Regions from separate parts of the Streptococcus chenjunshii genome, predicted to be linked through region 1. Evidence: predicted binding sites of a transcription regulator. Region 1 holds the regulator's gene; each other region holds the start of a gene.
What was found. Region 1 encodes HrcA, which represses chaperone genes, less so after heat shock. Its sites were predicted from a motif close to TTAGCACTCNNNNNNNNNGAGTGCTAA; they were not measured.
Positions count from the first base shown of each region.

Region 2: the regulator HrcA is predicted to act here: its motif matches at 7,762-7,788, upstream of groES (co-chaperone GroES).
Region 3: the regulator HrcA is predicted to act here: its motif matches at 7,504-7,530, upstream of DDV21_RS03570 (ATP-dependent Clp protease ATP-binding subunit).

Region 1 covers NZ_CP031733.1:2,010,891-2,021,986, forward strand. The annotation lists gene DDV21_RS09610 (mechanosensitive ion channel family protein) at 1-263, shown strand, start outside; gene DDV21_RS09615 (TIGR01440 family protein) at 551-1,114, opposite strand; gene DDV21_RS09620 (ECF transporter S component) at 1,160-1,624, opposite strand; gene DDV21_RS09625 (bifunctional hydroxymethylpyrimidine kinase/phosphomethylpyrimidine kinase) at 1,611-2,378, opposite strand; gene truA (tRNA pseudouridine(38-40) synthase TruA) at 2,368-3,117, opposite strand; gene dnaJ (molecular chaperone DnaJ) at 3,510-4,643, opposite strand; gene dnaK (molecular chaperone DnaK) at 4,894-6,732, opposite strand; gene grpE (nucleotide exchange factor GrpE) at 6,976-7,503, opposite strand; gene hrcA (heat-inducible transcriptional repressor HrcA) at 7,526-8,560, opposite strand; gene DDV21_RS09655 (glycoside hydrolase family 73 protein) at 8,711-9,295, opposite strand; partial or broken gene DDV21_RS09660 (M15 family metallopeptidase) at 9,296-9,874, opposite strand; gene DDV21_RS09665 (histidine phosphatase family protein) at 10,036-10,731, opposite strand; gene DDV21_RS09670 (PFL family protein) at 10,810-11,096, opposite strand, start outside.
Region 2 covers NZ_CP031733.1:148,355-159,450, forward strand. The annotation lists gene DDV21_RS00895 (alpha-glucoside-specific PTS transporter subunit IIBC) at 1-72, shown strand, start outside; gene DDV21_RS00900 (6-phospho-alpha-glucosidase) at 475-1,806, shown strand; gene DDV21_RS00905 (MFS transporter) at 2,159-3,313, shown strand; gene DDV21_RS00910 (IS30 family transposase) at 3,367-4,317, opposite strand; gene DDV21_RS00915 (ABC transporter substrate-binding protein) at 4,835-5,800, shown strand; gene DDV21_RS00920 (ABC transporter permease) at 5,844-6,749, shown strand; gene DDV21_RS00925 (ABC transporter ATP-binding protein) at 6,746-7,549, shown strand; gene groES (co-chaperone GroES) at 7,817-8,101, shown strand; gene groL (chaperonin GroEL) at 8,322-9,953, shown strand; gene DDV21_RS00940 (zinc ribbon domain-containing protein) at 10,541-11,096, shown strand, end outside.
Region 3 covers NZ_CP031733.1:701,747-712,842, reverse strand. The annotation lists gene DDV21_RS03615 (NAD(P)H-hydrate dehydratase) at 1-490, opposite strand, end outside; gene DDV21_RS03610 (bifunctional methylenetetrahydrofolate dehydrogenase/methenyltetrahydrofolate cyclohydrolase) at 480-1,343, opposite strand; gene DDV21_RS03605 (FeoB-associated Cys-rich membrane protein) at 1,444-1,605, opposite strand; gene feoB (ferrous iron transport protein B) at 1,624-3,774, opposite strand; gene DDV21_RS03595 (ferrous iron transport protein A) at 3,771-4,247, opposite strand; gene DDV21_RS03590 (amino acid ABC transporter ATP-binding protein) at 4,496-5,230, opposite strand; gene DDV21_RS03585 (amino acid ABC transporter permease) at 5,237-5,917, opposite strand; gene DDV21_RS03580 (YkuJ family protein) at 6,134-6,364, opposite strand; gene argF (ornithine carbamoyltransferase) at 6,444-7,424, opposite strand; gene DDV21_RS03570 (ATP-dependent Clp protease ATP-binding subunit) at 7,647-9,902, shown strand; gene DDV21_RS03565 (DUF2079 domain-containing protein) at 10,451-11,096, opposite strand, start outside.

The sequences.
Region 1 (11,096 bases):
TGGAAAAGGTCGCTGATATTATAGAGTCTGTCAATAAAGAACAGCTGCAGAATTACCCTGAAATCACTGACAATCCACTAATCTTAGGACTACAGACTAACCAAGCAGGGCAACTAGTCTACCGCATCAACATTTTCGTCCAAAACGGGGAGCAAAACCGCATCTATTCAGTTTTCTACAGTTTATACCAGGAAGCATTAATCGCTAACGGCATTCAGCTGCCGACGCTTAATACGTTTAAAGCGCCCTCTCTTTCCCGATAATAGATTTCTATCATGCCGAACACGGACAGATTAGATCATTTTAGCGATAAAATATTCCGATGATCGCCTCAGAACTGCAGATAGCAAAAAGGAAAAGCATCTCACCAGGCCTTTTCTCCCAGATACTGAGACGAAGCAGCACTTACAGCTGATAATGGGACAAAAATCGGTAAATTGTCATAACATGACGCTTTCGATTTTGCCGCCCCGCCTCCGCTCAGCCACTCCGACAAACTCATCTGTTAAAAATTAAATCGAGGCAGGACTTTTGTCCGCCTCGTTTTAATTTAAAATTTTCGAATAGGGTCTTGCACGTATTTGGCACGCGCTCCGCCTATTAGTTTAGGGCGACTGGCGAGTGCTGTCACATGGGCTCCCCCCAGCTCACGCTGCAAAGGAACCAGCGGTACCTGAACACGCTTGACATGCATTCCAATAAAGGTATCACCAATATCAATCCCTGCATGGGCAACAACTTCCTCCACTTCGACAGGATCATCCATAAATTTAAAAGCCGCCAACTGTCCGCTGCCGCCTGCATGAAGAGTCGGCAAAACATTCACAATTTCCAAATTTTTGCGCTCTGCTGCCTCTCTTTCAATAACTAAAGCGCGGTTAAGGTGCTCACATCCCTGTACTGCTAAATAAACGCCGGTGGCTGCAAGCTCCTCCATAATCGTTTTGACAATCACCTCACCAACCTCAAGATTGGAATTTTTTCCGATTAAACCGCCGGCAACCTCACTGGACGATAAGCCTAAAACAAAAATCTGTCCCTTCTTGACAGCGCTGCGCTCAATAATATCGGCAGTTATCTTTCTGCTTTCCCTCTCCAGTTTTTCTAAATCCATGATTAATACCTCTTTCGTATGTATGTGCATACAGTCAGCAGATGGTCATTTTTCCAAGCGGATATAAGCCAAAAAAAGAAAACCACCGACTGACAGCCCAAAAATATTTTGAAGAATATTGCCCCAAATACCAGCCAAAGCCGCTCCCCAGCCATAGCCCAAGAGCAGCGCCGAAAGAAAATAGCTCCCAACCATAGCCAGAACAGCAAGCAGCAGGCCTGGCAGCCGCTTCCTTCCCGCCCAGCCGGCAAAGAAGCCCTGCAAACCGTGAGCGATTAAGCTATAGAACATATAATGGGGATAGCCCAGCAAAAGATCAATCAAAAAAGCTGACAGACCGCCAACAATAGCTCCCGGCTTAGCTCCTAAATAAAAGGCTGTAAAATAAATCCCTGCATCTAACAGAGTCAGATAGCCTGTCGGTGTTGGCAGATGAATAAAGGCCAAGACCACACTTAGGGCTGTCAGAACAGCTAAAACAGCTAATTCCCTCGTTTTACTCTTTCCCATAATATTGTACCACCCCGTATTCATTTGAGTGCGCAATAGCCTGATAAACAAAAGCTTTAGCGTGTTCTGCTGCTTCTGCAGGCGTTCTGCCGAGTGCCAACTGAGCGGCAATGCTGGCAGCAAAAGTGCAGCCGGCCCCATTATTGTTGCGGTCAAGCAAAGGGCTGGTAAATTCCAGCATCGTTTCACCATCATAGAAAACATCAACGGCCGCAGACGGATCCAGCCTTGCTCCGCCCTTAATCACAACCCTTTTAGCACCTTTTTCATGTAAAGTTCGGGCAGCAGCCTGCATATCAGCCAGACTGTTAATAGATAAGCCGGATAAGATTTCCGCTTCATGAAGATTGGGCGTAATCACAGCAGTATAAGGAAAGAATTCAAGCAGTTTATCCCGCATATCTGCTATTTCTCTGTCCCCATTCTCTTTAAAAACCAAGACAGGATCCAGCACTACCTTAACATCAGTTTGGGTCTTGATAAAATCCAGAACTCCATTCGCTGTATCTAAAGCCGGAAGCAGACCAATTTTAATGGCTGTAAAGGAAATATCAGCAAGACTTTCCAGCTGTTTGTTAAAAACCGTTAAATCAGTCGGTATAACAGCTAAATGTCCTTGTTCCAAACTGGTCATACAGGTTTGGGCAAGAAAAGCAAAGAGCCGGTACTGCGAAAAAACAGCCAAATCTGCCTGAAATCCGCCGCCGCTGAGAATGTCGCTGCCTGCTATCGTTAAGATATAATTATTCTTCATAGATAATCTCCTTCAGATAAAGACCATTCCCTGCTGCTGTCGGCCCGGCCAGAGTTCGGTCTTTAGTTGTTAAAACAGTTCTAATCTGACCAACCGGAAGCTTACCATTCCCGATTTTAAGCAAAGTTCCCACCATGTTGCGCACCTGCTTATAAAGAAAACCAGTCCCAGAAAAGGTAAAAACCAGAAGCTGTTTCTCTTTTTCAAAACGAACATCTGCCATTTTAATCGTTCGAACTTTGTTGACAACACTGCTTCCGGACGCTGTAAATCCTGTAAAATCATGGGTCCCCAACAAATCCTTAATAGCCTCCTCTATCAGCGAAAAGGTCAGAGGATAGGGATAGTGCGTTGCATAATGGCGCAGCAATGGATTTTTAGGCCGGCCGATATCCACAAGAAACTCATAGGTCTTATAGTGTTTATTATAACGAGCGTGAAAGTTTTCCGAAACTTCCTGAACACTTATCACATCAATATCATCAGGCGTCTGTGTATCAAGCCCAAATCGCAGTTTCTCAAGCTCTCTCGCCTGAGGCAGATCAAAATGAATAACCTGACCATAAGCATGAACACCGGCATCAGTACGGCCGGCACCATGTACAGTTACTGATTGTCCGCTGTTTAACCGCAGCAGTGTTTTCTCAATTTCTTCCTGCACTGTCCTCTGTCGCGGCTGCCTCTGAAAACCGGAAAAATCTGTCCCATCATAAGAAATAATAGCTTTATATCGTACCATGCCACTATTTTATCATTTCTCTATCAGAGACTCTAGTCTGGATTAAGCCATCTGTCCCCATACAAACCGCCCCGCTGCTCACCAGACAGAGACGTCTGGGAGCGGGGCAGAACTCCAAACGACAAAGTTTCCCTCACTTTCTTGTCTCAAGAGAATAGAAGAGTGAGATAAAAATCGGTAAATTGTCGCAAGCTGACGGAAGACTTTGTCGTCTTGGTAGCCGACCGCACCCTTCTAGCCATCTTGACAGAGGTGCGCCAACGAAATCAAAGATTTCTGGCTTACCGTCTTTTCATACGGATTTTTAGTCGGTCTTTCTATCTTAACAAAAAAGAGAGGGCTGTCTCAACCAAAGACTGGGCTCCTCCTCTTTTTGATTTCTGTAATGTAGTCTAAATTTCTTCAAAGGCATCCTTCATTTTATCAAAGAAACCTTTTTTCTTTGGATGGACTTTATCCCCTCCTGCTGCAGCAAAAGCTCTGAGAGCTTCTTTCTGGGCATCATTCAGCTTGCTTGGCGTTACAATATTAACCGTCACATGCTGATCCCCCTGACCGTTTCCTCTCAGTTTAGGTGCTCCTTTGCCTTTCAAACGGAAGGTTTTCCCTGTTTGTGTCCCTGCCGGAATAGACATTTCAACATCTCCATGAACAGTTGGAACTTCTACCGTATCACCGAGAGCCGCCTGGACGAAACTGATATCCATTTGATAATAAATTGTCGAGCCATTACGTTCAAACTGGCTGCTTGGCAGGACATTGATAATCACGAAAAGATCTCCGTAAGGTCCGCCGTTAAAGCCAGCTTCACCTTGCCCCTGCAAGCGAATTTGCTGCCCAGTTTCAACCCCTGCCGGAATTTTCACAGATACTTTATGGGTCTGTGTCTGATGTCCTGTACCATGGCAGGTTGCACAAGGTTCTTTAATTTCTTTGCCTGTACCATGGCAGACATCACAAGTCACTTGACGGCGCATCATACCAAGAGGGGTTTGGGTATCAACATTAATCACACCAGAACCATGGCACTTAGTACAAGTAACCGGACTTGTCCCCGGCTTAGCACCGGTTCCCGAACAGGTCGCACACGAAGACTCCCTGTTGTAGCTGACTTCCTTCTCCACTCCAAAGACAGCCTCTTCAAACTGAAGATTCAGCCGATATTGCAGATCATCACCCTGACGGGGAGCAGAAGGGTTGCGGCTGGTACCGCCACCAAAAAAGCTTGAAAAAATATCTTCAAAACCGCCAAAACCGCTGCTGTCAAAGCCGCCAAAGCCGCCAGCATCACCGCCGAAACCGCCTTGAGCGCCTGCTGCACCATATTGATCATAATTGGCACGCTTTTGCGGATCACCCAGAGTCTCATAAGCTTCCTGGATATCTTTATATTTCTGCTCAGCACCTGCTTCTTTATTGATATCTGGATGGTACTTCTTAGACATTTTACGATAGGCTTTTTTTATTTCATCTTGTGAAGCATCCTTTGATATGCCTAGACGTTCATAAAATTCAGTATTGTTCATATTTTTGTCCTTTATTCAAAAACAGAGGTTGTTATTTTTGTCAACCTCTGATTCAGTATGATTGATTTCATGCATATATTAAAGCCGTCTTGAGTCAGCAAGAGACTGCATCAATCATCTTTAGCAGCAAAATAAATGCTGCGGAATTAAAACTGCAGACTGTTCCTGACGGGCGAGTGAGCCTTTCAGATTGCAGACTGCCAGTCAGGAAAAGTTGCGGAATTAAAATTCAAAACAAAGTTAGATGAATTTATTTTTCTGTAAATTCGCCGTCAACAACATCATCGTCACCGCTCTTATTATCAGCAGCATTTTCTGCCTGAGCGCCTTCGGCACCTGCTTGTGCTTGCTGAGCGGCTGCAGCCTGTTCATAAAGTTTTACGGCTAAAGCCTGAGATTTTTCATTAAGTGCTTCTAACTTAGCTTTCATATCATCAAGATTGCCTGATTCCTGAGCAGCTTTCAAGTCATCTAAAGCAGACTGAGCAGCATCACGCTCTGTATCGAAACCTTTACCTTCAGTTTCTTTAATTGTTTTCTCAGTTGCAAAGATAGCCTGATCAACTTCATTCTTAAGATCAACCTCTTCTTTACGTTTAGCATCTGCTTCAGCATTTGCTTCGGCATCTTTCATCATACGGTCAATTTCTTCTTCACTGAGACCGTCATTGGATTTAATAACAATATGCTGTTCTTTTTGAGTACCGAGGTCCTTAGCTTTAACTGACACAATACCGTTTTTGTCAATATCAAAAGTCACTTCAATTTGTGGTACACCGCGAGGAGCAGCCGGAATATCAGTCAGCTGGAAGCGGCCAAGTGTTTTATTATCTGCGGCCATAGGGCGTTCCCCTTGAAGCACGTGAATATCCACCGCCGGCTGATTGTCTGCTGCTGTAGAGAAGACTTGTGATTTAGACGTTGGAATAGTTGTGTTGCGGTCAATAAGCTTAGTGAAGACGCCGCCCATCGTTTCAATACCCAGTGACAGCGGAGTAACATCAAGCAGGACAACATCTTTCACATCACCTGTAATCACACCGCCTTGAATAGCAGCCCCCATAGCAACAACTTCATCAGGGTTAACAGACTTATTAGGTTCTTTGCCTGTTTCAGCTTTGACAGCTTCTACAACTGCAGGAATACGGGTTGAACCGCCGACCAAAATCACTTCATCAATTTCTGACAGCGATAATCCGGCATCTGACAGTGCCTGACGAACAGGTGTTTTAGTGCGTTCAACAAGATCGCTCGTCAAATCGTCAAACTTAGCGCGGGAAAGATTTGTTTCTAAATGCAGAGGGCCTGCATCACCAGCAGTGATAAACGGTAAGCTGATTTGTGTCTGCGTAACACCCGACAAATCTTTCTTAGCTTTTTCCGCAGCATCTTTCAGACGCTGAAGCGCCATCTTGTCTGCAGCTAAATCGATACCATTTTCCTTCTTAAACTCTTCAACTAAGAAGTCAATAATTTTTTGGTCAAAATCATCACCGCCCAATTTATTATCACCAGCGGTAGCCAATACATCAAAAACTCCGTCGCCTAACTCAAGAATTGAGACGTCAAAAGTTCCTCCGCCAAGGTCGAAGACCAAAACTTTTTCATCTTTATCTGTTTTATCAAGACCGTAGGCAAGAGCGGCTGCAGTTGGTTCATTAATGATACGCTCCACTTCGAGCCCGGCAATTTTACCGGCATCTTTTGTCGCTTGGCGCTGAGCATCATTAAAGTAAGCAGGAACTGTGATAACCGCTTTATCCACTTTTTCGCCAAGATAATCTTCAGCATAGCCTTTAAGATACTGCAGAATCATCGCAGAAATTTCCTGCGGTGTATACTCTTTTCCGTTAGCGGCAACTTTATCTGAAGTCCCCATCTTAGACTTAATAGAAAGGATTGTTTCCGGATTTGTCACCGCTTGGCGCTTAGCAGCATCCCCTACAATAATTTCACCATTCTTAAAAGATACCACTGAAGGCGTTGTACGATTGCCTTCCGGATTTGCAATAATTTTACTTTCAGTTCCTTCAAGAACTGCAACTGCTGAGTTAGTCGTTCCTAAGTCAATACCAATAATTTTAGACATGTATATTACCTCGTATAATTAATTTTTCTTTATTTTAGATAAATGTAGATAGCAAAACCGAGTACGGATTCAGAAATCTGTTTTTTCTGGTCTGCTTCAGACTCTGTCATCTGCAGCACAGTTTGTTCAGCCCTTTGATTTGCCATTCTATTTCATTTATAGTTTACCGACATTTCGGTCAAGTTTACAACCACAGAAGCAGGAAAAACCATAGCCTCTGTTTCTGCAGACACTGCCGCCTGCCTAATTATATACAATTACCATAGCAGGCCGAAGCAGACGTTCGTGCAGCCTGTAGCCTTTTTGCAGGACCTCAGCAAGAGTATCCGCGGGATGGTCATCATCTGCCGGCAAAGTCTGAACAGCCATATGAAAATTGTGGTCAAAACGGTCAGTCTCAACTTCCTCAATACCTTCTTCTTTTAAGGCCTGAAGCAAACTTTCCTGAACCATTTCAAGACCCTTTTTAACATCATCTGTTAAGCCTTCTACAGCCAGAGCGCGTTCAAGGTTATCCAAGCTCGGTAAAATAGCCTTGGCAAGGTCCTGAGAACGGTAACGCTGCAGACTTTGCCGCTCTTCATTAGCTCGGCGCTGAATGTTCTGCATCTCGGCATGGGCGCGTAAATATTTGTTTTCAAAATCATCTGCCCGCTCATTTGCCAGCTCTAACTCTGATTTTTCAGGACTGGCTTCTTCTGCTTCCTGTATAGGCTCTTCTGCTGTTACAGGCTCCTGTTCCATTTCTTCATTTTTGATATCTTCTGCCAAGATTTCAACCTCTTTCTATTTATTAATTCACTTCGTAATGATTGCTGTTCAGATAGCGGTAATAATCCCCCAGTTTCATAACCAAGACACGGCCAATCACATTAACCAGACTGACACTCCTGCGATAGTCCATATCAATCGGGCCGATTAAAGCCAATAGACCAAATCCTCGGTAAGGAATCAGATATTTATGAGTTAAGAGCGTGACATCGGCCAGAGCAGATTCTTTGCTGTCAGCAACTTGGACACTGGCCATCTCATCTTCCTGTATGCTGCTGCGCAGCGCAAGAGCAACACGCTGAGAATCATCTAAAAACTGATAGGTCTTTAAATCAGCATATTCTAAAGAGTTGACTTTACCTGTCACAAACACCGATTCCTTGAATAATTCCGCAAAAATATAATCGAACAGATCCAAAACATTATCGGTCACTGCAAAGTATTTTTGCACAATCTGCGGAATTTCCGTCCTCAGTTTGTAATGAATATCCATTACAGAGCGGTTAAGCAAACGCTCATCAACAATTTCCTTCAAGATCAGCAAATCCCGTGTCAGAAAATTTTTCGGAATAGCGAACTGCACAGTCGTTGGTTTTGACTCATCAAGTGTTAAGATAGCAAGAGCATCATGATTGCTCAACTGAACAATCTCAAAAGTTGTCAGCTTCTGCTGAGCAGGTTCAACATCAAGGACAACAGCTGTATAGCCTGTCATCTCTGATAAAACCTGACTGGCCCGCTGCAAAAGATCATCAAGCCTAAATGCTTCAAAATCAAAAGCTTTAATAACTTGATAGACATCCTGCTCGTCAACACTGTCAAAACTGAGTGAATGCTCAACAAAATATTTGAAGCCGGCAGGGCTTGGCATGCGGCCGCTTGATGTATGAGCTTTTTCAAGCAAACCTAATTTTTCAAGCTTAGCCATATCATTCCTGATTGTAGCACTGCTCGAATCAATAACGGCCTGCAGTTTTTTGGAGCCAATAGGTTCGTGCGTCTGAGTAAACATTTCAATAATGAGGTTTAAAATATCATTTTGACGCGGAGTAATCACAAACCAATCCCTCCTTTCAAATCATTTCAGAGTTAGCACTCTTCACCTTAGACTGCTAACTTATGTTTTTATTATACTCTTTTTAGGAAGACTGTCAAGAGAAAAACACAAAATTTTAGCACTCTTTTTAGAAGAGTGCTAAAATTTCTGCTAATCATATTGTGTTAAATCATTTTCTTCAATAAGCTGAGTCAATTTCAAGGCATAATCAGGATCTGTACTAAAACCCGCTCCCTGCAAAGACTGTGCTGGGCCTTTATAGCCTTTTAGTGTTGCCATCTGCACATAGACTCGTTCGCCCCATAGATCACCCGATTTCAGTAAATCAAGATAATCATAAATAGCTTCATCCCAAGAACGGTAAATTTTAAAACGCTTACTGCGTGTCTGCCAGACATTATCTTCATAAAGCTCAGTCTTCAAGTCAATAAAATCATCACCGGGCTGGGCTGCGATGCCAAATAAATTATGGTACTTGACCGCCAGCAGATTTCTCCCATAATCTGAAGCTAAGACGGCTTGTCCGAGAATCACAGAAGGCCTCAGCCCGTAAGAGGCCGCCGCTTTCTGGACAGTGGGGGCTATTTCTCTAATAAACTCTTCTTTTGTATAGGCAACAGACTGTTTTTCCGTACTGCTGGGGATCCCTGTCCGGGAAGACAAAGGCAGCCAAAAAACCAAAACAAAAATGAAAACAAAAGCCAGAAAATATGCAAAAGAAAGCCGTCTTCTCAATTAATCACGCTCCTTTAACAAGGCAATGTATTCTTCTAAGGTCAGATTATTTTGGGTCATATACTGAGCTGATTCAGTCCCTACATAGCGAAAATGCCAGTCCTCATAATCAACCCCTGTAAAGCGGGATTTCCCCTCAGGAAAACGCAACACAAAGCCGTAATCAGGTGCAAGAACAGCTACCTGGGCTGCCACATCTGGGTCACTGGCATTCAGATAGTCCACTGTACTCATATCAATTGCCAAACCCGTTTGATGTTCACTGGCTCCGGCCGGCTGAGAATAAGTTTTAACAAGCTCTTCTGCCTCTTTCTGAGTCAAACTGGGATCGCTAGAAAGCTCTTGACTGACATATGTATTAAACAATTCTTCTTGATAAGCTACACTGCGATAGCCTGATATCAAATGCTCCCTGCTGTTAATCGTCTGAGCTGCAGCTAAAAATGCACGGACATTATCTGCAATCCGCGAATCAACAGATACACCATCAACGTCTGTCAAAACAGGATTCATTTCATCAGTTATATTATTCCGATTAACAAGAACCAACTCCCAGTCATCTGCCGACACATCAGGCAAAGCAGAATCCGTTTGTTCCTCTTCCACAGCACTTGACGAAACAGTACTTGAAGCCGAACCACCTGGGTTCTCTCCGCCTTGATAATTAAAGAGATAAACAGCTAAAGCTGCCACGGATAACATGACAAGGAACAATACAGAGGTCAGTAAATTTCGTTTTTTCATTCGTTTTCTAAAATCTTTCTTCCTGCTTGCCGATAAGACATATCACCGACTGTTTCAAGTGTAAAGCGACCGTTTTCATAGCTGGCAACTGTTACACAGCCATTATCCAGAGAACGCCGCGGCTGCTTAGCATCTACCAGCCATACAAACGTATTAATGGTCATTCCGTGGCTCACCACAATGGCATTGCCGCCGCCCTGACCCTCGATTGTCTTGGCAATCGCTTCAAATCCATCGTAAATCCGCTTGCGTAAAACAGGCCAAGGTTCTGCCCAATTAGCTGTATCAACCTCAACAAGACTTTCTGCCAGCTCCGGATAAGGAACATCCTTCATATCACGGCCATTCTCAAAAGCCTTCGTTCTTGGCAGCACACCGTAAAAAAGCTCTCCGTCGTAACCGCCGTCCAAACTGCCAAAGCACCACTCCCGTATCCGTTTATCACGGCTGTATGGGATTCCTTCCTGCCGGCATTCTTTTAGTATAATTTCCATCGTCTGCATGGTTCGTCCGGAATCGCTTGAGAAGGCAGCGTCAAATACAAGTCCGGCTTCTTTCAGACCTAAGCCAAGTTCACGAATTCCCTGCTCTCCCTGTGCAGTCAGGGGTGTATCGCTCCAGCCCTGAGCCCGCCCGATTGTATTAAACATTGTTTTCCCATGGCGTGCAATATAGAGTGTCACTTTCTTCATACTTTTCCCTCCGCTAACTCTGTTTTTCATTATAACATGAAATGAAAACACTTGCAAAAATCAGCAAGTGCATATCTTTTAATTTTTAAAGCTATGAATAGGGGCTGGGATTTGGCCGCCGCGCCCAATAAAATCGGCAGCAGAAGACTGATTTACTCCCATAACCGGGGCTGATCCTAAAAGACCGCCAAATTCTAACAAATCCCCTTCTTTTCCTTTAGGAATGATACGTACAGCTGTCGTTTTTTGATTGATTACCCCGATGGCAGCTTCATCTGCTATCATAGCAGCAATGGTCTCATGCGGAGTATCTCCCGGAATAGCAATCATATCTAAGCCAACAGAGCAAATAGCTGTCATAGCCT
Region 2 (11,096 bases), 580 kb from region 1:
GTCCAAGTTATAGTTGGTCTTGATGTTCCTTACGTCAGAGATGATTTTGAAAGTTTATTGATCGTTAAATAATACTAAAAATTGGAAACAGAGGCGCGTCAATATCTGATTACTGTCATTTTCCTACGGCTTTCTGATCGAATTTGAAAATTGGAGAATGAGGGAAGCTATGATTTGAGACTCTGCCTCAATGCTTACCAGATCGTAGATGTCTGAGGGATGATTTAAAAAATAGCCTTTAAATGTTATTAGTGTTATGTACGGGATGCGTCTGCGAAATCAAAGCTTTCGGACTTACCGTCTATTTTCCTTTTGCGTCCTTAACGGTCTTTGTATCTTATTGGAATTGAACACGGCCTAAGCTCTGTGCAAAAAAGAGAAAATCTCCTAGAAACTGACGTTTCTTCGTCTATTTTCCTATTTTTGCTGTGAGCTTCATACGGCCTTTGTATCTTAATTAAAGGAGTTTTATTTATGTCACGTCAAAAACAAAATATTGTTATTGCAGGTGGCGGCAGCACCTATACTGCAGGAATTGTCACCATGCTTCTGGATAACTATGAAAATTTTCCGATTGCCTCTATCAAGCTATATGACAATCTGGAGGAACGGCAGACACGTGTAGCGAAAGCCTGTGAAATTATTGTGAGTGAGAGGTATCCGGAAATTAAGTTTTCTTATACCACCGATCCTGTTGAAGCTTTTAAGAATGTTGATTTTGTAATGGCGCAGCTGCGTGTCGGTCTTTTTGCCATGCGGGAACTGGATGAAAAAATCCCATTCAAGCATGGTGTCATCGGTCAGGAAACATGCGGGCCGGGAGGCATTGCTTATGGGCTGCGCACTATCGGTCCGTTGATTGAAATCATTGACTATATGGAAAAATATTCTCCTAAAGCTTGGATGCTTAATTATTCAAACCCTGCAGCTATAGTAGCTGAAGCCTGCCGAATTTTACGTCCTGATGCGCGTGTTATTAATATTTGTGATATGCCGGTTTGTTTAGAAGAAATTTTTGCTCGTATTTTGGGCTTAAATTCCCGTAAAGACTTTGATGTTCGCTATTATGGGCTTAATCATTTCGGCTGGTGGACGCAAATTCGTGATCATGAAGGGAACGATCTCATGCCGCGTTTGATGGAGTACGTCAAAGAAAACGGCTATGAAGAATATACTCCGCAGGGTCAGCATAAAGAGTCATCCTGGCTTGAAACGATGCGGGCGGCTAAAGACCTTTATGCCATGGATCCAACTAAATTATGGAATACTTATCTCAAATATTACCTTATGGCGCCTGAAACAGTTGAACACTCCGATCATAACTATACTCGGGCCAATGAAATTATGGATCGCCGCGAAAAGGATACGCGTGAGGAGTGTGAGCGTATTGTGGCTGCAGGAACAGCTAAAGATACTTGGTTTGCTTCCAATGAGCATGCTCAATTTATTGTGGATTTAGCCTGTGCTTTGGCTTTTAATACGAAAGAACGCTTTTTGCTTATCGTACCGAATAACGGAGCTATCGCTAATTTCCCGGATGATGCCATGGTTGAAATTCCATGTATTGTCGGCAAAGATCAATATGAACCGCTGTCCATTGGCAATATTCCTACTTTCCAGAAGGGCCTGATGGAGCAGCAAATTGCTTCAGAAAAATTGGCTGTTGAGGCATGGATTGAAGGAAGCTACCAAAAGCTATGGCAGTCTTTCATGATGAACAAATCAGTGCCTAGTGCAAAAATTGCCAAGGAAATCTTAGATGATATGATCGAGGCTAACAAAGACTTTTGGCCGGAATTGCATTAAGCTTGTTAAAGCAGAAGCTGGGACCAAGGAGTCTCAGCTTCGTTTGCTTTATAAATAAGATACAGACCGCTAAGAAAGCGATTGAAAATAGGGATTGGCTGATGTGCAGCAAGGAAGAGCCCCACAGAGCGGTCGCATTGTAAATCGCTGACCTTCTAAGATACATTTTTTCTGAGCTTTCAGGCCGTACTTACTTCCGATAAGATACAGGATTATCTTAGCCAGGTGTGAGAAGGTGCCGGTGATATGATACAGTGAAGGATATGGACACCAACTAAAAACAGAAGAGTGAAGGAAAACGACTTTTTAAAAACGTGATTTTTGTTCGCTCTTTTCATTAAAGGACAGAATAATGAACAAAAAGAGAGACATATTTGCTTTAGTACAACTTTTTTCCTACATTAGCTTTGGTTTGTGCATGACAGCCTTGATTCCTTTTATGGCAGATTTAGGCTATAATTCTTACCAAAGAGGCTATGCTCTCTCAGGCTACGCTGTGCTCAATATTGTCTTGCAGCTGATATTTGGGTATTTATCAGATAAATGGAGTACAGCAAAATGGATTACTTTGGTTTCAATGCTGATTTTTGTGCTTGCCGCTGCTAGACTATTTACTTGGGAAGAACCATCTTTTTTTCTGTTATTAGGGCTCGTTTCAATTTCCGGAGGCTTTTTAAACTGTCTCTGCGGTCTTCAGGATACTTGGGCGATCGGAATTAACCCGTATTTTCGTAAAAAATTATCAATTTTAAAAGCTTTTGGTTCTGTCGGCTGGGCTTTGGGCAGCATGGGAGGTGCTTTGTTTCTCCCCAAGTTTGGTTATCGCGGAATTGGTCTGCTTATCGCAGGATTAGGTTTCTGGGTTTTAGTTATGATGTTTTTTCTTCCAGATATTGCCAAATTTGATAAAAAATCAACAGTTTCGGGCAAAGATTTAATAGGCTTTTTCCGAATAAAAGCCTATATCATGCTGTTGCTGATTTTATTCTCCCTTTATGCAATGGTAGTGGCTAACACCAGTTTGGTAGTCGATAAAATGCTGTTTTTAGAGGCAAGCCGCATCGAAATTTCGTTAAAATGGGGAATGGGAGCTGTTTTGGAAATTCCAATGTATCTTTTTAGTATGCGTTTTATCAATAAGTACGGAGCCTTGGCTATGTTAAAGGCAAGTGCTGTTGTCTCAGCTCTGCAGTTTTTGCTGTTTGCCTTAGCACAGCATAGCTTTTTGATTGTTTTAATTTGTATCTTACAAGTATTTACGACACCTATCATTTTGATTAGCTCCAAATGGCTTATTGCTGATTTGATACCACCCCATCTTAGCAGCAGCGGACAGCTGCTAGCACTTAGCTTGTATATGGGGCTGTCATCGCTTTTTATTCCTCTCTTAAGCGGTGTTATGGGACTGAATCTTGGCTATTCCTTAAGCTTAGCCCTGTTTTCCCTGTTTGGTTTGCTGGCCTTTGTGCTATGTTTATTTTTAGAAAAGGAGCTGCATTCGAAATAAGGTGCAAAAAAGTAGAGTTGATTTTTCTGAATTTGCTAAATTTCAAGTTGAAGTTAGCCACTGAATACAATTTCTCTAGGTGTCTTGTAGTTTAATATTCGTTTGGGATAATTGTTTATCCACCATTCAATCTGAGTGGCCAGTTTTCTGGTCGCTCTTGTTTTTCCCTTGGGTAGGAAACGTCGAATAAGACGGTTGTGATTCTCATTAGAGCCTCTTTCCCAAGAGCAATAAGGGTGAGCATAGTAGATCTTCTCTTCACTAAAAATCTCGCTTAGTCTAGCAAATTCTGCCCCATTATCAGCTGTGATTGACGTGATCTGATATTCCTGTAAAATGCTCGACAAGGCTTCGTTAACGGCTTGTGCTGTCTTACTGGGCAAGTAACGAATGATTTCATACCTGGTTTTTCGATCTGTTAATGTCAGAAAGCAAGGCGCTTTAGCCCGTGTCTGAACAACCGTATCAATCTCATAATGCCCAGCCTCCAGTCGTTGAGTGATCGCTTCAGGCCGCTCCTCAATCGACTTTCCAACAGGCATGAAATTAGGACTGGCTGTTTTCTTAGGGGATTTGCCTTTTCTTGGATACAGCCTATCTGCCTTAGTCAGCCCCAGGTACCCCTTGTCCATCCAGTAGTATATGGTGGATTGTGGGACGTTGACTTTACGTTTTGAAATCATCTCAGGTGACCACTTCAGCTTGATGTAGTGGACAATGGTTTCCTTGACTTTCTTCGTGAGACTAACAGCTTTACGGCTATTTTTTCGATTAATCTCATACACTTCCTGAGCTCTATCCGCCCTATAAAGCTTCTCAAACTTCCCCTTACGCACCTGTTGGAGGACCAGTCCACGTTTCATCTCGTTGTTTATCGTTTGAGGAGCTTTGCCTAAGAGACCTGCAATCTCACGATTAGATTTCCCTTCTTGCTTCCAGCGTTCAATCAAGCGGCGATCAGCTATTGTCAAGTGCTTGCCTGTTGGTGTATAATGGTCTTGCATCTCTATGTCCTTTACTTGTGTTTTCGTCAACTACAAGTGTAACATAGAGGTGTTTTTTTGCATCTAAGTGGCTAACTTCATTTTAGAACTTTCAATTTTTCTGAATTTTATCAATTTTCAAAAGTATGAAGCTAAAAGTATTGACAGAAAGGAAAAATAAGGGTATACTACAATCAATCATAAACAAGGAGCCAGCAATGTTCAAGCACACTTTGTCTCTGCATAAACAATTGCATAATCGCTATTACTTTAGTTTCTTTAGATAGACGTTTGTATGTGTTACTGGTACAAACGTCACTTCAGGTTTGTATCTATGAAGCTAAAGCATTTTGTTGTGACAAGGCCGATTAGATAATAGTTCTAACTGGCTCAAAAAGAATGAAATTTTTCATTTTATCTGCAATCAACCGGTTAGAAAAGGGCTAACTGGTTTTTTATTTGTTTGATGATAACATTTCTCTGTTCTGCCGATGTGCCAAAAGGCAGAGCGCAAAAATATAAAGAAGAGGTAAATGGGATGAAACGTTTAATGAAAACAGTACTTGGTTTAGGTTTTGCCTTGCTTTTGCTGGCGGGCTGCTCGCAAAAGTCCGACAGTGCAAAGACAGCAGCAAGCGATGCTAAGCATATCGGCATTTTGCAGTATGTGGAACATGAATCCCTGACTGCTGCCCGGAAAGGTTTTATCGATGAACTGAAGAAAGAAGGCTATGTTGATGGTGATAATATTGTCATTGACTATGAGAATGCGCAGGGGGATCAGGCAAATCTGCAGACAATTTCTGAGAGTCTGGTTCAGGACAATGATCTTGTTTTAGGTATTGCAACTCCTGCAGCTCAGGCTTTAGCAACAGCTACATCAGATCTTCCTGTCTTATTTACTGCTGTTACCGATCCTGTGTCAGCTAAGCTGGTTGATTCTATGAAAAAGCCTGGAGCCAATGTGACAGGAACGAGTGATCTTTCGCCTATTGATAAACAGGTTGAACTGCTGCAGGAAGTCCTGCCAGATGTCAAAAAAGTGGGAATCATGTATACGACTAATGAGCGGAACTCAGAGGTTCAGGTTGACGAAGCGAAAAAAGCTTTCAAAGCGGCTGGGATCGAAACGGTTGTTAAGGGCATCTCATCGACTAACGATGTTCAGGATACGGCTAAAAGTTTGATGAATCAGACCGAAGTGCTCTTTATTCCGACAGATAACACGATTGTCAGCTCTATTTCCTTGATTACCGATCTGTCCAAAGAAATGAAAATTCCGGTTGTCGGAGGCTCTGCTGATGTTGTGGAGAGCGGTGTGCTCTTTTCCTATGGGGCTGATTACGAGGCCCTTGGCCGTCAGACCGCCCAGCTGGCTATCAAAATTTTAGAAGGAGAAGAGCCGAGTGATGTTCCGGCTGAGTACCCTGATACACTGCAGGTCGTTGTCAATGAGGAAATGGCAGAAACATTGGGTATTGATATAAGCGTTATCAAAGAATAAAAGGAAATTGGACTGAAACTGAATTTATGCAAGAGAGGAAATCATGACAGATATAGTATTATCAAGTGTTTCACAGGGGCTGTTGTGGTCGGTCATGGCTATCGGCGTCTTCTTAACTTTTCGTATTTTGGATATTGCTGATCTTTCGGCTGAGGGCAGTTTTCCTATGGGAGCCGCTGTTTGTACCTTGCTGATTGTGAATGGTCTGCATCCTTTTTGGGCTACTATTGCCGGTATGCTTGGCGGCATGCTGGCTGGAGCGGTATCTGGTTTTATGCATACGAAGATGAAAATTCCAGCGCTTTTGACAGGGATTATCACTTTGACGGGACTGTACTCTGTTAATCTGCTGATTCTGGGACGTTCTAACCTTTCTCTTTCCGGACAAACCACTTTGGTCAGCATCGTTCAGGATTGGGGATTGGAAAAAACAACGGCCGTTCTGCTTATTGGCGCTGCTTTTGTCGGAGCTGTTATTCTTAGTCTGGTAGTGCTGCTCAATACACAGATTGGTTTAGCTCTGCGGGCTACCGGCGACAATCTGGCTATGGGTGAAGCAAATGGTATCAAGGTTGACCGTATGAAAATTATTGGCTATATGCTGAGCAATGGCCTGATAGCCCTTTCCGGTGCACTTTTAGCTCAGAATAATGGCTATGCTGATTTAAATATGGGAGTCGGAACAATTGTTATCGGCCTTGCTTCTATTATTCTGGCAGAAGTTATTATTAAATATCTTCCTTTAGGGAAGCGTCTGCTGTCCATTGTCTTGGGAGCTGTGCTTTATCGCTTGATTATTGTTATTATTCTGGCTATGAACGTAGATGCCCAGATGATTAAGCTGGTTTCGGCACTTCTTTTAGCCTTGATTCTCTATGTGCCTGAAATCCGTGCGAGATTAAAAGTTAAACCGGCCAGCATGCTGAAAACAGAGGGAGATAAGCGATGACTTTATTGACTTTAACCGATATTCATAAAATTTTTGAAAAAGGTACGGTAAATGAGAACCATGTTTTACGCGGTTTAAACTTAGAGATTAACCAAGGAGATTTTATTTCAGTTATCGGTGGTAACGGTGCCGGAAAATCCACGCTGCTCAACAGTATAGCCGGTGTCATCGATATCGATCAGGGAGATATCCTGCTGGAAGGACAGTCGCTCCGCAAAGACTCTGTTGCAAAGCGCTCTCAAAAAATCAGCCGTGTTTTTCAGGATCCGCGCATGGGGACAGCAACTAATCTATCTATTGAAGAGAATATGGCAATCGCCTATTTTCGCGGGAAAAAACGAAGTCTTTTCAAAAAGGCTGTGACTGATAAAGATAGGGCCCTTTTTAAAACAGCTTTATCTGAATTAGGTTTGGGACTGGAGGACCGTCTGAAAACAGACGCTGCCTTTTTATCCGGCGGACAGCGTCAGGCTTTAACTTTAGCAATGGCTACTCTGGTTCGTCCGAAGCTTCTTCTGCTTGACGAACACACCGCCGCTCTTGATCCGAAAACCAGCGATATGGTTATGGCTCTGACCAAAAAGATCGTCGAAGAACAGCAGCTGACAACATTGATGATAACGCACAATATGGAACATGCCATCGCTTACGGCAATCGTTTAGTGATGCTTTACCACGGGAAGATTGTCGTTGATATCGGAGGTAAAGAAAAAGAGTCTCTGACGGTTGCTCAGCTCATGGATCTCTTTCATAAAAACAGCGGTGAAGTTCTGTCAGATGACGCTTTAGTTTTAGGCTGAAGAAACCCTAATGGTTCATCTGCCGGCTACCTCTTAGACATTTGACTTGCTAGCGGCCTTAGGGCCGCTTTTTGACGTTTGATGCCCCCCTCTTTTTAAGCTTGGAATCGGGGTGTGTCCGTGGCTCCTCTCCCTGTCTTTGATGGATTTTCTAAAAAAATGAGTTTTCTTCTTGACTATTTTTGACCAAGTGATACAATAGATTTTGTAAGTTAGCACTCAGGGATTAAGAGTGCTAAAAAGAAAGTATTATTTGGAGGTAAAAGGATGTTAAAACCATTAGGTGACCGCGTAGTCTTAAAAGTAGAAGAAGCAAAAGAGCAGACTGTTGGCGGTTTTGTTCTTGCTGGCAGCAGTAAGGAAAAAACACAATTAGCAACTGTACAAGCTGTTGGAGCCGGGACTCGTGCTTTAAATGGTGATTTGATTGAGCTGAGCGTCAAGGCTGGCGATACTGTTGTCTTTGAAGAGTTTGCAGGTGTAGAAGTAAAAGATGAAGGCGAAAGCTACCTGCTGGTTCATGAGTCAGATATTTTGGCTGTTGTCCAATAAGCAAAATAATGCAAGGGACCGGTTTTTCTGTCTTTCTGTTCTACCTTACACCGTAGGAAATCTCAGTGCATTTTTTGCTGAGAAGCCTAAAAGTAGGATGAACAAGGTCTGGACAGTGTTCGCCTCTTGAAATAAGCAGGGGTGCTATGAAAAGCCGGTATGATTAAAAACTTCGAATGACTGTAATATTAATGTGATTTTAGAATGAGGTATATAGAGAATGGCAAAAGAAATTAAATTTTCATCAGATGCAAGAAGCAGCATGGTACGCGGTGTCGATACCTTGGCTGATACAGTTAAGGTAACCTTAGGTCCTAAGGGACGCAATGTTGTCCTTGAAAAGTCTTTCGGTTCCCCCTTAATTACAAATGACGGGGTGACAATCGCTAAAGAAATTGAATTGGAAGATCATTTTGAAAATATGGGCGCTAAACTGGTATCAGAAGTAGCGTCTAAAACAAATGATATTGCAGGGGATGGGACGACAACAGCTACTGTTTTAACACAAGCTATTGTGCGCGAAGGCTTAAAAAATGTCACTGCGGGTGCTAATCCTATCGGTATCCGCCGCGGTATTGAAACAGCTGTAACAACTGCTGTAGAAGAATTAAAGGCGATTTCACAGCCCGTTTCAGGTAAAGAAGCTATTGCTCAGGTTGCTGCTGTTTCATCGCGTTCTGAAAAAGTCGGCGATTACATTTCTGAAGCTATGGAAAAAGTCGGCAATGATGGTGTTATCACTATTGAAGAGTCACGCGGTATGGAGACTGAACTGGATGTCGTTGAAGGGATGCAGTTCGACCGCGGCTACCTCTCTCAATACATGGTGACAGATAATGAAAAGATGGTTGCTGAACTGGAAAATCCTTATATTCTGATTACTGATAAGAAAATCACGAATATTCAAGATGTATTGCCTTTGCTGGAGGAAATTCTTAAAACCAGCCGTCCGCTTTTGATTATTGCTGACGATGTGGAAGGTGAAGCTCTGCCGACCCTTGTTCTCAATAAGATCCGCGGGACATTCAATGTTGTTGCCGTTAAAGCACCCGGTTTCGGTGACCGCCGCAAGGATATGCTGGAAGATATTGCAGTATTGACAGGCGGTACCGTGATTACCGAAGATTTAGGTCTGGAACTGAAAGATGCCACAATGGCGGTTCTTGGTCAGGCGAATAAGGTTACTGTTGATAAAGATTCAACAGTCATCGTTGAAGGTGCCGGTGACAGCGATGCTATCGCTAACCGTGTTGGCATTATCAAATCACAGATTGAAACAACGACATCTGATTTTGACCGTGAAAAACTGCAGGAACGTCTGGCAAAATTATCCGGCGGTGTTGCTGTCATCAAAGTCGGTGCAGCTACGGAAACCGAGCTGAAAGAAATGAAACTGCGTATTGAAGATGCTTTAAATGCAACACGCGCAGCTGTTGAAGAAGGAATTGTTGCCGGCGGCGGAACAGCTTTCGTCAATGTAATGAGCAAAGTTGCGGCACTTGACCTGGACGGTGATGAAGCAACGGGCCGCAACATTGTGCTGCGTGCTTTGGAAGAACCTGTCCGCCAAATTGCTGTTAACGCAGGTTATGAAGGTTCAGTTGTTATCGAACGTCTGAAAAACAGCCAAGCAGGAACTGGTTTCAATGCAGCAAGCGGTGACTGGACTGATATGGTTGAAGCTGGTATCATTGACCCTGTCAAAGTGACTCGCTCTGCTCTGCAAAACGCAGCCTCAGTTGCCAGTCTGATTCTGACAACAGAAGCTGTTGTGGCGGATAAACCGGCTCCTGAATCTGCAGCTCCTGCGGCTCCAGCGATGGATCCTTCAATGATGGGCGGCATGATGTAAATATAAAATGAAACCCTTGATTTATCAGGGGTTTTACTATTTATTTTTGTCTTTTGATTATGATAAGGGGCACTTTGGGGGCAAACTATAATTGATCGAGTCTATCAATGATATTTTTGGGGCTTGCTTAGTTACATGGCTATAGATTGATAAAGCAGTCCCTGCATCCGAATGTCTGAGGTTTAAAAGCATGTTTTTCAGCGAGTAGTAGATCGGCAGGGGCTAAGGACATGAGGGCTGGATATTTTTCCAGTACTAACCCCTTCTCCTCTGCTTTGCTTTAAAATAGTGTTGTCATAGGAAGGCTGATAGGGTGCCTTTTGCTGAGGGACACTGATGAGTAGCGTTCCGTTGATTTTATAGCTTTATTCTGCCTTGCTTATTCTATAGCCGTCTAAGATATTCTATATCAGTCTGTATAGCTGCCCTTAAATTTGCTGTCCATTACCGGTTCTTTCAGCAAGGCTGTTTGAACGGAAACCGCCGGCCTTTAATTGTTTGGTATAAGGTTTGTAATAGGACTGTAAGGGAACTTTTGTTATAATGACATTATTACCATATGTTTTTTGACAAAGGAAGGTTTTATTTTGGGTAAGAAATTATGGCTGAGACTTACTGAAACTGCAGGTACTTTATTTGCTAGAAAAGGTGTGCAAATCAGTCTGGGCGTTCTAGTGATATTGCTCTTGCTCTTTAGCGTTTGGGGACGAATGGTTTTTTCTAAAACCAATCTCATTAAGGACTACGTAGCTGCAAGAAGCGATAAGTCAGGTGATGCTTTTGAGAATATAAAAGGCTATTTAGTCTGGGCGGATACTAAAGAGCAAGTGACCAATGATGATGTCAAATATGCTAAATACAGTGCAATCAGTGATAAAGAAGCTCAGCAACTGGAAGAGGAACTTGGAAAAGCTGATGAATCCGACGACTATTATATTACACGAGTTGGTACGCGCTTTCTCTTTTTTCCGGACTACCGTATTGCGATGAAACCTATGAGTCTGACTGTAAAAACAAATCTGCCCAATATGGATGTTCTGCTGAATCAAAAACGCCTCGCCTTCAGCGATTCGGAAGATTACAGTGTAACCGTTGACCGTCTGCCGGTATCGGATAATTATACAGCCAGCATTTCCGGCAATT
Region 3 (11,096 bases), 1.1 Mb from region 1:
TTGTCAGTCCGGACAGACGTTCCCATTCTTTTTGATGCGGCGTCAGAATCAGTTTTTTTGCCTGCAAATCCATATCCCTTTTTTGGGCCAGCAGGTTGAGAGCTGAGCCGTCAATAATCAAGGTTTGCCGGGATAAAGCTTTTGTCATAACCAGTTCAAAACTTTGCTGAGCCAAAAACTCTTCCCCCAGTCCTGGACCGATTAAAACGACATCGGCACGCAAAAGCTCCTGCACAAGCCGCTCTCTGTCTGTCAGAGCAAAGGCCATTGCCTCCGGGAGATGACTGTGCAGGGCTGAAATATTATTCTGATCTGTTGCCACAGTAACCAGACCAGCGCCACTGCTGACACAGGCGACAGCCGCCATGATGATGGCACCGCCGTAGGGAGAGCAGCCGCCAACTAAAAGAACACGGCCAAAAGTCCCTTTATGGCTTTTAAGTGGGCGGGGCTGAACCACATTTCGGACAAAATCTTCCTTAATAATCATTTGCCATCACACTTCTGAGAGCCGCTTGATAGGTCTGTTCCAGCAGCATAGTGATGGTCATTGGACCGACTCCGCCTGGAACAGGTGTAATCAGACTGGCCGCTTCTGCTGCTTCTTCAAACTTAACATCACCAATAAGTTTGCCGGTTTCACTGCGGTTCATCCCGACATCAATAACCACAGCCCCTTCTTTAATAAACTCTTTGGTTACAAAATGCCCAGAACCAATAGCAACAATCAAAATATCTGCTTGTCTGGTAATATCAGGAAGCTGTCTGGTTCTTGAATGGGTCAGCGTCACTGTGGCATTTTTATCCAACAATAGCTGTGCCATGGGCTTACCGACAATATTGGAACGGCCGACTATCACAGCATGCTTTCCTTCTAAATTGACGCCGTACTCATGCAGCAGCTCCATAATGCCCGCTGGCGTGCAGGGAACCATACCGGGACGGCCGCTCCATAAATGACCGGTATTCATCGGATGAAAACCGTCCACATCTTTATTCGGATCAATCGCCAGAATAATTTTTTTATCATTAATGTGCTGGGGCAGAGGAAGCTGGACCAAAATCCCGTGAAAAGCCGGATCAGTGTTATATTGGCCAATAAGCTCAATCAGTTCTTCCTCGCTGACCGACTCGGATAAACGCACTGTTTCACTCCGAAAGCCGGCTTTAAGAGCAGCCTGCTCCTTATTGCGCACATAAATCTGACTGGCTGGATTATCGCCAACCAAAATAACCACTAATCCCGGAACCAGACCGTATTTTTCTTTCATTTGTTTGACTTTTTCCGTTAAAGCCCCTTGCATTTTCTGCGCCAAAGCTTTACCATCAATAATTGCTGCCATATCGTCTCCATTTTAATTTTTTTCTATTATACCAAAAAAGCAGCGAGCTTAAAATGCTGAATTTTAAAAAGTCGCTCAAAAGAAACCCTTCAGTTTAAATTCAGCGAGTTTCTTTTAATCTCTGTCTGGCTGCTTTCTGCATTTCATCTTTCACTGGGCAGGAACAGCCGCAGTCTCCGCAGGAACCTCTCTGCTTGATATAATAGCGCAAACTCATGAACACTGCCCAAATAATCAGGCTGCCAATAATCAAGGTTGACATCATGTTTCCTTTCTAACTTTATTCCTGTACAAGCCCTAAATTATCTATGCTAATCACTTTTCCTTTGAACTGACGCGGTTTTCTGCTGATAAAATACAGCAGCAGGCAGAATAAAGTAAAGGCTGCATAAGTCCAAAACGACAGAGGCTGACCGTAGAAAACAAGTAAACCAAACTGATAAATAATCAAGCTGACAACATAAGCTAAGCCCGTCTGAAAGCCAATCGCTGCCAGCGTCCATTTCAAATCTCCCATTTCACGTTTAATCGCCCCTATAGCAGCAAAACAAGGCGCACAAAGCAGATTAAAAACCAAGAAAGAGTAAGCAGCCAAAGCCGTGTAATCACCTTGCAGGCTGTGCCAAAGCTGACGGCTGGTTTCACCCGCTTCAGGATTGTTATACAGTACGCCGAAAGTCGCAACAACTGTTTCTTTTGCCGCCAGACCCGTAAAAGCGGCAACGGCTGCCTTCCAGTTCCCAAAGCCAAGCGGGGCAAAAAGCCAAGACAGCGCATGACCAAGACTGGCTAAGATACTTTGTTCGGCAGCAACTGCCTGCAAAGTAAAATCATAAGAACTGGTGAACCAAATGAGAACGGTTAATGTGAAAATAATGGTTCCTGCACGTTTCATAAAACTCAGTGCTTTCCCAAAAGCGTAGCGAAAAACAGCTGTAAGTTTAGGCAAATGATAGGCAGGGAGCTCCATGATAAAAGGACTGGTGTAACCGCCTAAAAGACGTGTTTTCTTAAGCGCAATACCTGAAAGGATGATCGCAGCAAATCCTAAAAAATAAGCACTCGGTGCAATCCAAGGATTGTTAGGAAAAAAAGCCCCAGCGATTAAAGCAATAATTGATAATTTAGCAGAACAAGGCATAAAAGTTGCAGTCATGATTGTAATCCGGCGGTCCCGCTCATTTTCAATTGTCCGGCTGGCCATAATTCCCGGAACGCCGCAGCCGGTCGCAATCAGCATGGGAATGAAAGATTTGCCCGAGAGCCCAAAACGCCTGAAAATACGATCCATAACAAAGGCAATTCGGCTCATATAACCAATATCTTCTAAGATACCAAGACAAATAAACAAGACAAAAATTTGCGGCAAAAAGCCGAGTACTGTCCCAACACCGGCAATGATACCGTCAATTATCAATTCTGTCAGCCAGGCTTCCACATGCAGGTAAGTCAGGAAACTTTCGGCAGCAGCAGGAATGTATTCCCCAAACAAACTGTCATTCACCCAGTCCGTACCTATTGTTCCTACCGTCTGTATAGATAAATAGTAGACAATAAACATAGCGAAAGCAAAAATAGGTAAAGCAAGAAAGCGGTTTGTCACTAGCTGATCTATTTTATCAGATAAAGTCATTTTAAAATTGCTGTCCTGACTTTGAGCCATTTTACTGACACGTTCAATAAAGGCATAACGTTCATTGATAACAATCGTTTCGGAATCTTCTGCAAAAATATCTTCTGTTATCTTGATAATATCTGCAATTTCACTTTTCTGAAAAGCCGACAAATCTAAATCTGCCGCTGCCAGCTGATCCCGTTCAAAAAGTTTAATAGCATAGAAACGCTGAGAGGCTTCCGGCACTGTCTGTCCCAGAACTTCGATAATCTGAGCTAAAGCCGCTTCAAATTTACTATCGTAAGTCGGGTACTGAATACTGTCAACGCTTGCCTTGGTCGTCTGACAGGCTTTATTTAAAGCTTTTGTTACTCCTGTATTTTTTAAAGCACTGGTTGCGATAACCGGTACTCCCATCTGATAGGAAAGTTTTTCTAAATTAATAGCTTTCTTCTGCTGCCTAAGCACATCGCTCATATTGAGCGCAATAGTAACCGGTATACCGGTTTCAATCAGCTGTGTTGTCAGGTAAAGATTCCTTTCCAGATTAGTCGCATCAACAACATTTAAAATACTGTCCGCCCGATTGCTCAGTAAATAATCTCTAGCCACTTTTTCTTCAGGACTGTAGGGCGACATGGAATAAATTCCTGGCAAATCCTGCATCAGCACCTGTTTATCCTGTTTAACTCTGCCGCTCTTGCGCTCGACAGTAACTCCGGGCCAATTGCCGACACGCTGATTGGTGCCAGTCAGCAAATTAAAAAGACTGGTTTTTCCGCTGTTAGGATTGCCAATTAATGCTATTTCGGTCATCTTGCCTCCTTTTCATTGATTCTGACTACACTGATCATCTGCGCTTCTGATTTTCTCAGTGTCAGTTCATATCCCCGCAGCCTAAGTTCAAGCGGGTCTCCAAGCGGAGCCCGTTTTCTTAGGAAAATTTTTGTCCTGCGGGTCAAGCCCATGTCCATCAGCCGGCGCTTCGCTTCACCAACAGCATGAATACCAGAAATATAGGCAAATTCTCCCGGCCTCAGCTGCGATAAAGGCAGGCTGGGCATTTCATCCCTTATTTCGGATACCGTAATCTTACTTAAAATAGAGGCATCAAAAGCAAGCCGACTGGACTTTAACATCAAAATCGCACTCGCCTTTGTTTTGGAAATCAATTCCAGCCTGCTTCCCACTTTCAGCCCCAGATTGGACAGATGCCTGATACTGTCTTCAGGCAGATCAATACTAACAATTTGATAAGGCACCCTAACAGCACCATCCTGTAAAATCACCACTTCCACCTCACACCAAGATACAAAGCCCGTTAAGAACGCAAAGAGAAAATAGGCGGTAAGTCCGAAATCTTTTCGATTTCGCGGACCTAGCCTGTGGCAGCACGAACTTAGAAAGAGGGAACAGGGGGAACGCTTTTGAATGAAAGGTTCTGTCCCGCCCTCAGGCGGCTGCAAAATATACTTCTATTGTAACACATTTTAAAGCAAAAAAACGCCGAAAATCAGGCGTTTCTTTTTAGTATCAATCATAAAACCTTGCTTAAAAAGTCTTGGGTGCGCTCTTCCTGAGCTGCTTCAAAAATGGCTTCCGGCTTACCTTCTTCAACAATAACGCCGTCATCCATAAAGATAACACGATCGGCTACCTCTCTGGCAAAGCCCATCTCGTGCGTAACAATGGCCATAGTCATACCGGATTTTGCTAAATCCTGCATGACAGTCAGCACCTCTCCAACCATTTCTGGATCAAGAGCCGATGTTGGTTCATCAAAAAGGAGAACATCCGGATCCATGGCTAAGCTCCTGGCTATGGCAATACGTTGCTGCTGGCCGCCGGACAGACTGGCCGGGTAGGCTTGTGCCTTATCTTGTAAACCAACTCTTGCCAGCAGATCATAAGCTTTTTCCCTTGCCTCTTCGCCAGCTATTCTCTTGGTTTTAATAGGAGAAAGCGTAATATTCTCAAGCACTGTCATATTTGGAAAAAGATTAAACTGCTGAAAAACCATTCCCATTTTTTCCCGCATTTTAAAGATATCATTGCTTTTGTCAGTAATATCCACGCCTTCAAAAGTGATAGTACCCTTGGTAGGCATTTCAAGAAGATTCATGGTGCGCAGAAAAGTTGACTTTCCTGATCCTGATGGACCGATAATGACAACAACCTCTCCCTGTTTAATATCCAGACTGATGCCTTTTAAAACTTCATTTTTGCCAAAATATTTATGAAGATCTTTAATTGAAATAAGTGTCTCTGTCATCAGTTTTTACCTCCCTTGTCCCATTCGGTTTTCAAGTCTTTTTACCAAAGCCGACATAACGGTTGTTACCATCAAATAATAAAAGGCAGCAAACAAGAGCGGGCTGACAGGCATATACGTTGCCGTCACAACAGACTGAGCCCCGTTCCACAGTTCCATAACACCAATGGTCTGCAAAAGCGAACTATCTTTAATAATAGTAATGAATTCATTACCTAAGGCCGGAAGAATATTTTTAAAGGCCTGCGGCAGGATGACATAGCGCATAGCGTTAACCGGACGGATTCCCAAAGAATAAGCGGCTTCGAGCTGACCTTTAGGCACGGCTTCAATGCCGGCACGGACAATTTCAGAAATGTAAGCTCCGCTGTTAAGAGAAAGGATAATAATCCCCGGAAGCAGGCGGGAAAAATCGAGATCGAGCACGCCAAAACCAATAGTCGGGACATGCGTAAAATGCATCCAAGCAAAAGCAATCATAATTTGAACAACCATCGGCGTCCCGCGAAAAACCCAAACATAAAGACTGACCAGCCAATCAAATAGTTTGATATTAGTCCGCTTAATTAAGGAAACTAAAATACCGATAATTGTACCGAAAAAAACCACACAGGCTGAAATCATAATAGTGACTAAAACACCGTAATTAAAATAGGCCCAGTAGGTCGGCAAGAATGAAAGGTTCATTATTTTCTCCTCTATACTATAATCTGTTTTATTATAACATTAATTGAATAAACATACAATCCATTGACCGATTTTAAGATAAGGATCACAGTATCTTAAAAGCAGAACAACAGCCCTTCTAAAAGAGCGATATAGGCTGCATCAGCTGCTGTACTGTAAAGTCTGTTTATAAAAAACAGGGTTAGGAGTAACAACTCCTAGCCCCTCAATCACAGGTTAATATAACAAATCATAAATTTCCATTGCAATAAGATCAATACTGTCAAATGAGTAAGTCTCATGCGCTGCAACATCACGCAGGGTAAAGACCGGGCCTGTTTCTGGCTCATTGCTGAAAGATACCTCTGCCACTACAACACCGTCGCGTTCAAAATTGCGTTTAAGATTGGCTCCGTCAGTCGCCATTAATTCAAGGCGATTGATAATTCTCACTAAGTGTGACTCCATGAATATTCTCCTATAAGTTTATTATCCTTTCTTATTTTAACATAAATGAGTCTAAACTCACAAGAAAAGATACTGTCTTTTATAGTTCTTTTAAGGAATAATACATAATGGCTTTGATAGAATGCAGCCGGTTTTCAGCTTCCTGAAAGATAAGCGAACTGTGTTTTTGAAAGATATCATCGGTTATTTCGAGTTCAGCAAGACCGTATTTTTCATAAATATTGAGGCCAATCTCTGTCTTACAGTCATGAAAAGCCGGCAGGCAGTGCATCACAACAGTATCAGCTTTTCCAGTTTTAGCAAGGAGTTCTGCATTAATTTGATAAGGCAGCAGCAGGTCAATCCGTTCTTTAAAATCGACAGTTTCCCCCATAGACAGCCAGACATCCGTATAAAGCATATCAGCCCCCTTAACTGCTTCAATCCGGTCTGTAATCTCAATAACAGCTCCATTGTCATGTTCTTTGGCGAGAGTCACAATATCTTCTTCCGGCTGCAGTAAAGCAGGTGCAATAATCGTAATATTGACTCCTAAAATAGCTGCTGTGACTAAAAGCGAGTGTGCCACATTGTTGCGGCCATCACCTACATAAGCGATATGCAGACCATCTAAAGAACCAAAGATTTCTTTTAAAGTCATAAAATCAGCAATCATCTGTGTCGGATGCCATGTATCAGTCAGACCGTTCCAAACAGGGACTCCAGAATAACGGGCCAAAGTTTCCGCATCCTCCTGTTTAAAACCGCGGTACTCGATACCATCAAACATGGATCCCAGAACCTTAGCTGTATCGGCAACAGATTCTTTGCGTCCTAGTTGGATTTCATCTGCACCAAGGTAGGTAACATTCATTCCCAAGTCCTGACCGGCAACAGTAAAAGCCGAACGTGTCCGGGTGCTCGTTTTTTCAAAAATTAAAGCAATGTTAAGGCCTTCTAAATATTTATGAGGAATTCTTTTTTTCTTAAGCTCCTTAAAACGGAGGCTCAAATCAATCAATTCCATCAGCTCTTCTTTGCTAAAATCTATTTCTTTTAAAAAAGATATCGGTGTTTTCATAATCAATCTCCTGTATTTTTATACAGATTATTCTACATTATTATTCATTTTTTGGCAAGTCAGTTCTTGGAAAAATTTTTTATCACTCTCATGAAGAAAGTGCTAAATTTGCAAACTTTTTACTTGAATTCTTGTTTTGGGGTGTTATAATATGAGTATAAAGTTTGACCATCTTTGACTAAATGGCCGGAACTGATTGAAAATGACAAGGGAGGTTATCTTATGCTCTGTCAAAATTGTAATTTAAATGAAGCAACAATCCACTTATATACAAATGTTAATGGTAAGCAAAGACAGGTTGATCTTTGTCAGAACTGCTACCAAATCATGAAAACTGACCCTAACAATACTATTTTAGGCGGTCTTAACAAAGATTCGCATGACCAAAGCAATTCTGCTAACCCTTTCTTTGATGATTTCTTCGGTGATTTGAATAATTTCCGCGCCTTTAACGGTCAGCTCCCTAACACCCCTCCTACACAGGCCGGAGGCGGACGGGGCGGAGGCGGCAATAACGGCCGTCCGAACGGACCTCAGCAGCCAAACGGCTTACTGGAAGAATTTGGAATTAATGTTACCGAAATTGCCCGCCGAGGAGACATTGATCCTGTTATCGGCCGGGATGAAGAAATTGTTCGAGTGATTGAAATTCTTAACCGCAGGACCAAAAATAATCCTGTTTTAATTGGTGAGCCTGGTGTTGGTAAAACAGCTGTCGTTGAAGGTTTAGCCCAAAAGATTGTTGACGGAAATGTTCCGCAAAAGCTGAAAAACAAACAGGTTATCCGCCTTGATGTAGTCAGTTTGGTGCAAGGAACCGGCATCCGCGGTCAATTTGAAGAACGCATGCAAAAGCTTATGGAAGAAATTCGTAAGCGGCAGGATGTTATTCTTTTTATTGATGAAATTCACGAAATTGTCGGGGCAGGTTCTGCCGGTGACGGCAATATGGATGCCGGCAACATCCTTAAACCAGTTCTGGCCCGCGGAGAACTGCAGTTAGTTGGAGCAACTACGCTCAATGAATACCGGATTATTGAAAAAGATGCTGCGCTGGAACGTCGGATGCAGCCGGTTAAAGTAGATGAACCTTCTGTTGAAGAAACGATCACTATTCTTAAAGGTATTCAAAAGAAATACGAAGATTATCATCATGTCAAATATAGTGATGATGCCATTGAAGCTGCTGCTCTTCTCTCTAACCGCTATATTCAGGACCGTTTCCTGCCGGACAAGGCCATCGATCTTTTAGACGAATCCGGCTCTAAGATGAATCTGACCTTAAATTTTGTTGATCCTAAGGAAATTGACCAGCGGCTGACTGAAGCCGAAAACCTTAAGGCTCAAGCTACCCGTGATGAAGATTACGAGCGGGCTGCTTATTTCCGCGATCAAATTGCTAAATATAAGGAAATGCAGAAACAAAAGGTTGATGAACAAGATGTCCCTGTTATTACGGAAAAAACGATTGAAGGCATTGTAGAACAAAAAACAAATATTCCGGTTGGAGATTTGAAAGAAAAAGAACAGTCACAGCTTATCAGCTTGGCTGATGACCTAAAAGCGCATGTTATCGGCCAAGACGATGCCGTTGACAGAATTGCTAAGGCTATCCGCCGTAACCGTGTCGGTTTAGGGACACCTAACCGCCCTATCGGCTCCTTCCTTTTTGTCGGCCCTACCGGTGTTGGGAAAACTGAGTTGTCCAAACAGCTGGCTATCGAATTGTTTGGGTCGGCGGACAGCATGATCCGCTTCGATATGTCGGAATACATGGAAAAGCATTCTGTAGCTAAGCTGGTAGGAGCGCCTCCGGGCTATGTCGGCTACGAAGAAGCCGGTCAGCTGACGGAACAAGTGCGCAGGAATCCTTATTCACTGATTTTGCTTGACGAAGTGGAAAAAGCTCATCCGGATGTTATGCACATGTTCTTGCAAGTACTTGACGACGGACGTCTGACAGACGGCCAAGGGCGAACAGTCAGCTTCAAAGATACTATTATTATCATGACTTCAAATGCAGGTACAGGTCATGCTGAAGCCAGTGTCGGCTTTGGCGCAGCCCGTGAAGGGCGGACTAATTCTGTTTTGGGCGAGCTCAGTAACTTCTTTAGTCCTGAATTTATGAACCGTTTTGACGGAATCATTGAATTCAGAGCACTGGATAAGGACAACTTGCTGCACATCGTTGATTTGATGCTCGATGATGTCAATGCCCGGCTCAGCCACAGCGGCATTCATCTCGATGTCACAGATAAAGTAAAAGAGAAACTCGTTGATCTGGGCTATGATCCAAAAATGGGAGCCCGTCCGCTGCGGCGTACCATTCAGGAAAATATTGAAGATGCGATTACCGATTATTATCTGGAAAATCCAAACGAAAAAAATCTTAAGGCAGTCATGTCCAGCAATGGAAAAATTGTGATTAAATCTGCTAAAAAAGTAGAGACCCCAGCTGAAGCAGTTTCTGCTGAATAAATGAGTAGAGTACAAACACTTCTGCCGGCAAATACCATAAAACCTCCTTCAGATCCAAGGTAAAATTGGTCTGAGGGAGGTTTTCTCATTGTCACATTACTAGCATTCTTACAACTCAAAGTCAGTTTGTAAGCTGCAAGCTGTCAGCTTTGCTATTTAAACGGCCTTTGTATCTTGGTGAAACTGAACACGGCCTAAACGCTGTGAGAGTACACAGGCAACCCGAACTTGAAAATTAGAGAGTGAGGGAACCTTATGAACTGAGGTTCTGCTCAACTTCTTGCCAGCCGTAGATGTCTGAAGGCTTTGTCGTCTTAACAGCCGACCGCACCCTTTTAGTCGTCTTGGCAGGGGTGCGTCTGCGAAATCAAAGATTTCGGACTTACCGCCTATTTTCTCTTTGCGTTCTTAACGGCCTTTGTATCTTGGCGGAACTGAACACGGCCTAAACGCTGCGAGAAAAAGACCGCCCTCCCTTGAATCTTTGGTGACTCAGCGGTCGGACGCCTATTTTCTCTTTGCGTTCTTAACGGCCTTTGTATCTTGGTTTAGTCTGTTCTTTGCAGAATTAAGACATCTTTCGTGGATTGTTCTGTTTCTGTAAAGCCATTCGCCATATAAATTTTTACAATTTCAGATTCTGTGCTTGTTTCCTGATGTTCTACAGTTGAGCGCGGAGTGACGACAAGGTCAACAGAAGGGTCAAAACTTTGATCATTATGATAAAAAATATCGTACAGTTCCTTGGTTCTGCGTAAATCGGTCGTATAGGAATAGTGCGCCAGTATTTTCTTCTCCGTAGGAAGTGCAGCTAAAGTTTTATGAATAGCCGTGAATTTTTCCTGATTCTGCTGATAATACAGAATGTCTTTATACCAGCTGTTGGTATAGCTATAAAGGATAGTCGCTGAAAATAAGAGAGCTGTCATAATAAATGTCAAAATCCGGACAGAGACGGTGGAATGCTTCTCATCTTTATCCAGCCAGTAGGTATAAAAACCTTCCAAAGCTAGCAAGGCCATGAAGAAAACTAAAATTGTGCTGCCATAACTGTACTGAAAACCAAAATCTGTCTGATAGTCGTAATTAGATAAGAGGTTAATTGCAATTAAAGGTAAAAGCAAAAAGTAATTTTCCCATCTCTTTTGCATTAAAGGCAAAAAAGCCATACTGATAAACAAAAGGAAGAGGTAC